Regions from separate parts of the Arthrobacter sp. TMN-49 genome, predicted to be linked through region 1. Evidence: riboswitches for the same ligand, from Rfam matches in the RefSeq annotation. Region 1 holds a riboswitch; the other holds the start of a gene.
The links. A riboswitch is a leader RNA that binds a small molecule or an ion and turns the genes downstream of it on or off. The one in region 1 is predicted to bind cyclic di-AMP.
Positions count from the first base shown of each region.

Region 2: it holds a riboswitch for cyclic di-AMP, as region 1 does, so the genes downstream of both, ACX80E_RS00295 (aggregation-promoting factor C-terminal-like domain-containing protein) here and ACX80E_RS08470 (NlpC/P60 family protein) in region 1, are expected to answer to the same signal.

Region 1 is NZ_JBTNDH010000014.1:67,507-71,252, reverse strand. It holds gene mobA (molybdenum cofactor guanylyltransferase) at 1-329, opposite strand, end outside; gene ACX80E_RS08470 (NlpC/P60 family protein) at 1,013-1,816, opposite strand; cyclic di-AMP (ydaO/yuaA leader) riboswitch at 1,821-2,041, opposite strand; gene ACX80E_RS08465 (M23 family metallopeptidase) at 2,176-2,925, opposite strand; cyclic di-AMP (ydaO/yuaA leader) riboswitch at 2,994-3,229, opposite strand; gene ACX80E_RS08460 (metal-dependent transcriptional regulator) at 3,345-3,746, opposite strand, start outside.
Region 2 is NZ_JBTNDH010000001.1:71,355-75,100, forward strand. It holds gene ACX80E_RS00285 (MFS transporter) at 1-634, opposite strand, end outside; gene ACX80E_RS00290 (MarR family winged helix-turn-helix transcriptional regulator) at 635-1,093, opposite strand; cyclic di-AMP (ydaO/yuaA leader) riboswitch at 1,294-1,490, shown strand; gene ACX80E_RS00295 (aggregation-promoting factor C-terminal-like domain-containing protein) at 1,493-2,221, shown strand; gene ACX80E_RS00300 (formylglycine-generating enzyme family protein) at 2,244-3,032, shown strand; gene upp (uracil phosphoribosyltransferase) at 3,140-3,746, opposite strand, start outside.

The DNA of each region.
Region 1 (3,746 bases):
CGGGCCGGCAAGGCGGCCAAGCCGGCGGCGATTCCCGCGGCGGGGCCGGCAAAAGGCGGATCCTCCTGGACGGCCACCACCTGCTCCCGCAGTTTTGCTGTGCCCAGCCAGGCTGCAACACTTTCCACCGGCCCGACGACGGCGATGCTTGGTTGGGCGCCCGCGGCCCCTTGCGTGCTGGCGGGGTGGGCGGTTTCCGCGGCGGTGATCGCCTGCGCCGCGGCCTCCACTGTGCGGGCCAGCAACGTTTTGCCGTCCACCACAAGCCCCGCTTTGGGCACACCGCCCAGACGCCGGGAGAGCCCGCCGGCAAGAATCACTGCCTGCATGGGAGAGGTTTCGGCGTCAGCATAGGGCAATGCTACAGGGCACGGCCGGAGCTTTTCGGTGAGTCATTGCAAGGGGTTCGTGGTCGTAGGCGATCATTGAGGGCCGATGGTTCGGCCGATTTGGTTGTTGTGCCAGATCGCGGGCGTCATCGACAACAGACGTTTGCTATCACGAGCTGTGACGCCGATTGGGGGGCGTCCGCCGTGTTGTTCGAGGTCGACTTGGCCCTTGATGGTGTCGTAGATGGACACGATTGATCTCCAAGTATGAGATTCGCTTAGATTCGCCGATTCTGGACACCCTTGCACCTCAAATTGCGACGCCACGCCGTACCCATACCTTGGTAGACGGCGTCATCTCCTAACATTTCGGGCTCCTGGCAAAAAATGCCATAGCTTGACGGAAATGCCATAGTTTGTACTATGGCATTTCCGTCAAGCTATGGCATTTTCGTGCAGCGGGCGGCCGCCGAGTATGACGATTGGGTAGATACGCCGATTCTCGACACCCTTGCACCTCAAATAGCGACGCCACACCTACACACCCCTTGGAATTACTCAACCGGCCAACCGCGGACAGCTGCCGAGCAGCCGCCGGACCACTGCCGAACGGGCCCGGGCGAGGCTGATTAAAGCAATGAACCCCGTCGAAGGACGGGGTTCATTGCTTGAAAAAGAAGTTCTTAGTGACCCATGGCGATGAAAACGGGGCCTGAACCGACGTTGGCGGAGAAGATAGCGGTTGTGCCGCCACCCCAGCCACCGTGTACGGCCTTGCCGTCGCCAATGTAAACAGCGATGTGGGCCATGCCCATGCCGCCATCTGCATAGTAGATCAAGTCACCGGGCTGAGCTTCGGCTGCGGAAACCGTACGTCCCAAGCTCAAGTAGCTGTCGGGCCAGCCGTGGTGGTTGATGCCAGCGGCAGCCAAGGAGTTGGTTGCCAATTTGGTGCAGTCCTGAGCAACGCCAATCTGAGCCAATGCGGCGCTGGCGATGGTTGCGCCAATTCCGCTCTTGGTGACAGGCTTGGCCTCAGGAGCTTTGGTGGTGACAGTTGCAACAGGTGCGGCAACGGGAGCCGCTACTGCCTCTTCTGCCTTTTCTGCAACAGGTGCTGCAACGTCGCTAACAACGTCGCTGCTTTGCGCCTCTACAACTACCGGTTCCTCAACAACAGGGGCCGGGGTGGAGGTGATCGACGGGGTGGCGAAGGAGATCTTCACCGTGGATGCTGCTGTGATTGCGGAAACGTGCTCCGTATTCATGTTCAGCGTTGTAGCACCATCAGAAGCGCGCTCCACAGTGGGAGTAGCCGCGTTTGCTGCGATACCGGATGTTAGTACTAGTCCTGATGCAGCTGCGATAACAGCCGCCTGACGACCAACCCCGCCGACGTTTGAGCTGACGGCTTTCGTGAGGGTGGAGATCGGGCTGGTCTTAACAACCTCGGCGCGGTGGCGCCCGAGGGCAGTGTTTGAAGCCAAGAAGGTTTCCTCTCCCAATGCCTGCGAGGTAAGCTGTCGGATTCGGATGGGAGTCACCCGGCCGCTTCACGTTTTGGCGCGCACAAAGAATGTCTTCTTCTGCGTGTTTGAACGTGTCGCGGCTTCACCCCAAGGACTTCTGCAAAAAAACTGCGAAATCCGTTTTTTGGTTCCCCCGCCCCTGCCAGACGATTGATACGAACGGACCATGAGCAGTGGCAGAGCTAGGCAATCCACTCACGGACGCCAGCTTGATTCGAAGTTAGCGCGATTACGACGTTACAACAGAAATTAGGCAATGTCACGTTCAGGTCACGGTCGTGTGACTAAGTCGTAATCAAATGGCGCCTGTGGATGAATTAAAGCCAGCCCATGGGGTCGACTGTTTCATCGTCAACAATGACCTCGAAGTGCAGGTGGCACCCGGTCGAGGCGCCTGTGGTGCCGCTGAGGCCCACCTGATCGCCGCGTTCGAGCTTCTGGCCAACCTTGACCTTGTTCTCGCTCATGTGGTTGTACGAGGTGGAGAGGCCGTTGCCGTGGTCAACGACCACGCGGTTTCCGCCACCGAAGTCGTGCCAGCCGGAGAAGGTGACTACTCCACCGGCGGCGGCGAACACCTGGTTGCCGCACTGGATGGCAAAGTCCTGGCCGGTGTGTTGTTCATCAACCTGGCCCGTGATGGGGCTGACACGTCCGCCGAACGGCGAGCTTGGTACAAGGCTCTCCAGCGGCGCGGACAGGGTTCCCTTGGACGCAGCGGGGGCGACGTTGGAGGCATTGACCTTCAACGTTTGCTTCAGCTGACCATCGGGGTTCAAGGCGCTACCAAATTCTGGCGACTCAAAAGTTATGGGGATATCGGCCGATGCGGTGACCACGGCCTGAGCCTGCGCAGTTGCGGCGAATTCCGGCGCAACCTGGTGCTGGTCTATGGCCTGCGTGGACGGCAACGTGACGGCCAGGACCAGTCCCGTGGCGGCCATGGCTACGCCCATTTTCTGGCCGGCACCGCTGGCTGCTCCGGCACGTAGCAACGCGGCTACGGAAACGTTCGACGACGAATTGGCACGCTCTGCGGCAAGTGCTTGACGGCGGCTGCCAGTCATCGCTACAAGCTCATGAGTGGCCGGCGACGGCGCGCGACGGCGCCCCCGCTGCTTTACCTCTGACACTAAAAGCCTCTCTTATGATGCACCTGCGAAGTTAGCTGTCGGATTCGGATCAGAGAGTGGAGCTTTTGATCCGGCCCAGCCTCGAGACACACGTCTGTCCATAGCGCCGCCCCATGGACTGCGTCAGCGAATAGTTTGCTGTGTGTTCGAATACGGACTTCACCCCAAGGCAGACTGCACGCCTGCCGAAAGTGGTTCCCCCGCCCTTGCCTAAACGATTACTGTGCCGTTGTGCGAAGGCAAGGTTCGGTGTCGCCCAACGGTAACGCTTTGATTACAGCGCCTGTTTCTTACTATACGGTACCAGCGGTAAACGTAATAATTCCGTTACCTTTGTTATCAATAAACGTGAGTCAGCTCATGGCGACGAAGATATGGGAGGCCACCTCGGGAGGCAGTTCCAAGGCCCCTTCGATCCCCGGCACGCGCACGGAAATGTACTCCCCCACCTGGGCCAGGGAGATCTGTGCGCCGGGGCGCAGCCCACCCTCGTCGAGCTGGACCAACAACTCCGGATCCACCTGGATCCGCTCGGACAGCCGGTGGATGATGACCCGCTGTTCGGGGGAATAGCTAACCATGGCATCAACAAGTGTCACCAGGCCGGCCGCAAACAACGGTGAAATGTCCCCACCGAGCTCTTCGAGCCCCGGAATGGGGTTGCCGTAGGGGGACTCCGCCGGGCGGCCCAGCAAGTCAAACAGGCGTTGCTCCACGCGTTCGCTCATGACGTGTTCCCAACGGCAGGCCTCCTC
Region 2 (3,746 bases), on a different contig from region 1:
CGCGAATTTGCCCCTTGGCCCGGGGTACCCGCACGGCCGGAATGAGCTCGTGGGTGCGCATGCGCCACAGCGAAATGATCACCGCGGCAAAGCTCGCCGCATTGATCAGGAAGGCTGGCCCAGTCCCCACCAGCGCAATCACCAGACCGGCGACGCCGGGGCCTGCCAAGCGAGCCAGGTTAAAGGAGGCGCTGTTCAGTGCCACGGCGTTGGGTATGTCCACTTGAGTGACCACTTCGGAGACAAACGCCTGCCGTGACGGGGCGTCGAAGGCGCTGGCCACGCCCAGCAGGGTTGCCAACACATAGACGTGCCACAGTTGCACGGCCCCCGTGACCACCAGCACTCCCAACAAAAGCGCACAGAGTCCCATGGCTGTCTGGGTGATGAGCAGCAGTTTCCGTTTATTGACCCGGTCTCCCAGAAGTCCCGCATAGGGTCCAAGGAAGACGATCGGCAAGAACTGCAGGCCCGTGGTGATGCCGGCGGCTGTGCCCGAATGATTGGTGAGCACGGTCAGCACCAGCCAGTCCTGGGCAACCCGCTGCATCCACGTGCCAATGTTGGACACCAAGGCGCCAGTCACCCAGAGCCGGTAGTTAAAGACCTTCAGTGCACGGAACATGGAACTCATTTATGCGCTCATCTCCTGCAAGATCAGTGCCGCCTCGTGCAGCGTGGTCCTCTGGTCGGGGGTGAGAGCGGCCACGCGTTGGGCCAGCCACGCCGTTCGCTTGGAGCGTGCCCGTAGCAACGCAGCAGCCCCCGCCTCGGTGATGTGAACCAGCACCTGACGCTTGTCCTGGGGATTCTCCTCACGGCTCACCATCCCGGACGCGGTCAGGGCATTCACAATCCGCGTCATGGAGGGCGCTTGTATTTGTTCCCGCGCGGCCAGATGGCCCACCGTGTGCGGCCCCTGCAGCACGGCCGCCAGAACCGAGTACTGCCCGGGGCTGATCTCCCTCGTGGCTGCCTCGACGCGCAGCCTGCGGGAGGTGTGCATGATCGCCACCCGCAGTTCGGCAGCCAGGGGCGCCACCCCGATGGGCTTGCGCGCCGGCGTCGTCCTACTTAGGGAAGTTTCAGTCATCACGTGTCAGCTACCTCAAAAAAAGTTCTGTACTCTCAGTTACCAACCCTAGATCGTTAGCATTGCTAAGTAAATGCCAGATTGCTCACTTGCTACAAACGTTGTTACCAAAACGTGACATGGTGGGGAGTTTGGGTTATTGTGAGATTTGTGCCCGCTGAATCATCCATGGTTCTTGGCGCAAATGGACGGATCGCCGAGCTCTGCCGCCGCCCATTTCCCTCCATACCCATGGCAGAGACGGGGGACCCAATCTTTGCGGGCCTTCCACCTGGAAGCCCTTGGGGTTAAGCCAACGCAGTTCTTGCCGGCAGTGCACTCTGCCCGTGATTCCTGTGTGGCCGGATTCTCTAGTCCGTTCCCGACAGCTCACCTCGCAGGCGTAGAGAGGCTACAACTATGTCTGCATCACAGCAGCGCGGCCGTCGTCGCGCCGATTCGGCCCGCCGACCGTCGCTTTTTGGCCAGGCGGGCGCCAAAGCCGGAACACACTCCGTCAGTAAGACCACCTCCCCCGTGACTGTCGCAGCCAGGTACCTGGCCGCCGTGGCAGTCGTGGGCGCACTGGTGGCAGCCGGATCCGTGGCCCAGTCCGGGGAGAACACTGTTGCCGGCCAGGGCAACACCAGCCTGGTTTCTGCCGTGGACAGTTCAATTCCGGCACCGGCCGTATCAGTGCCACTGGACGCCGCCATCAGCTTCCCCGGCCTCTCCGTCAGCTCCTCGCCGTCGGCCGCTGCAACACCTGTCGCCGTCAAGGCCGAGCAGGTCAAGACCGTAGCTCCGAGCAAGTCCGCTGCCCCGAAGGCCGTTGCCGTCGATGACCCCGCAGCAGCTCAGGCCTACGCCGCAACACAACTGGCCTCCTTTGGCTGGGGCGCGGACCAAATGAGCTGCCTCACCCAGCTCTGGCAGCGCGAATCCGAATGGCTCACCTCGGCAGAAAACGCCTCGAGCGGGGCCTTCGGCATTGCCCAGTCTCTGCCCGCTGAGAAGATGAACAGCGAAGGCAGCGACTGGAGCACCAACTACCAGACCCAGATTCGATGGGGCATGGGCTACATCGAAGAACGGTACGGTTCACCCTGTGGCGCCTGGGCCCACTCCGAATCCGTGGGCTGGTACTAAACAACTTTTCAGAGGAGGCACGGTGGCTGGTGACGTTTCGGGCCTGGCGGCACTGGCCCTGATGGCGATTCCGGCCGGCAACATTGCCCTCCGCGATGCCCGGACAGGCTCCGCCCGGGAGGTTGCGCTGCTGCCGTTCGCCCTCGGCCGCACGCAGGTTACCGCCGCCGCCTGGCGCTCCGTGATGGACGACGCCGGTGCCTCACCGCTCCCTGCCGGCGTGCCTATGCATCCGGTCACGTGGTTTGACGCCGTTCGGTGGTGCAACAGGGCGTCTGCCGTGGCCGGATATGCGCCGGTTTACAGCGTGTACGGCCGTGAGGTGAACTGGGATCTTGGCGCCGACGGCTACAGGCTGCCCACCGAGGCCGAATGGGAATGGGCGGCCAGGGCGGGGACACTCACCCCCACGTACGGTTCGCTGGCGAGCATTGCCTGGACGGCAACGGATGAGGTTCAGGGGCCGCAACCCGTTGCTGGGAAAGCCGCAAATGACTTTGGCTTGTTTGACATGATCGGCAACGTTTGGGAATGGTGCTGGAACTACGCTGACACGGCCCGCTACGGCGAATACAGGAGCCTGCGGGGTGCCGGCTGGGACGATCCCTCGTGGAGCGCCCGGGCATCTGTCCGTCGTGGCAGCGCACCGGATGCCGTCCTGGAGGATGTGGGCTTCAGGGTGGCCCGCGGTGCCGTTGGTGACGCCGGCGGCGCGGCAGCGCAGGGCTGGTCGGCAGCGGCCGACCAGCTCCGAGCCGCCATCAAGGGGCCGTTGCCCGTTGGCTGGACGCCATTGCGTTCGCTGTTGTAGGAGGCTCCTTGCGAAGAATGCCGCTGTTTGAAGAAAATGCCACGTTTTGCCCTATGCCGTTTCCGCCAAACGGCGGCATTTTTGGGAAGTGGGGCCGGGGTTGGGGACTATTCGGCTACGCCGTAGAGGCGGTCACCGGCGTCGCCCAGTCCGGGCACAATATAAGCGTTCTCATCCAAGCCTTCATCGATCGAGGCAAGGACCACATGCACGTTGTCGCGGTCGCCGTGGGCGGCCTCAAGCTTGGCCAGACCCTCCGGTGCGGCCAGCAGGCAGATACACGTGATGTCCGCGGCGCCGCGCTCAAACAGGAACCTGAAAGCCTCGATCAAGGTGCCGCCGGTGGCCAGCATGGGATCCAGAACGTACACCTGGCGGCCCGTGAGGTCCTCGGGAAGACGCTCGGCGTAGGTGACGGCCTCGAGGGTTTCCTCGTTGCGGGCCATACCCAAGAAGCCGACCTCGGCTGTCGGCAGCAGCCGAGTCATGCCCTCCAGCATGCCCAACCCGGCGCGCAGGATCGGCACCACCAGGGGTGTGGGCTTACTCAGTCCGGTACCCACGGTGGAGGTCACGGGTGTCTCAATATTGACCGGCTCGACGCGCACTTCGCGCGTCGCTTCATAGGCCAACAATGTGACAAGTTCTTCGGTCAACTGCCGAAAAATGGGGGACGGAGTGTTCTTGTCCCGAAGAACGGTCAACTTGTGGGCA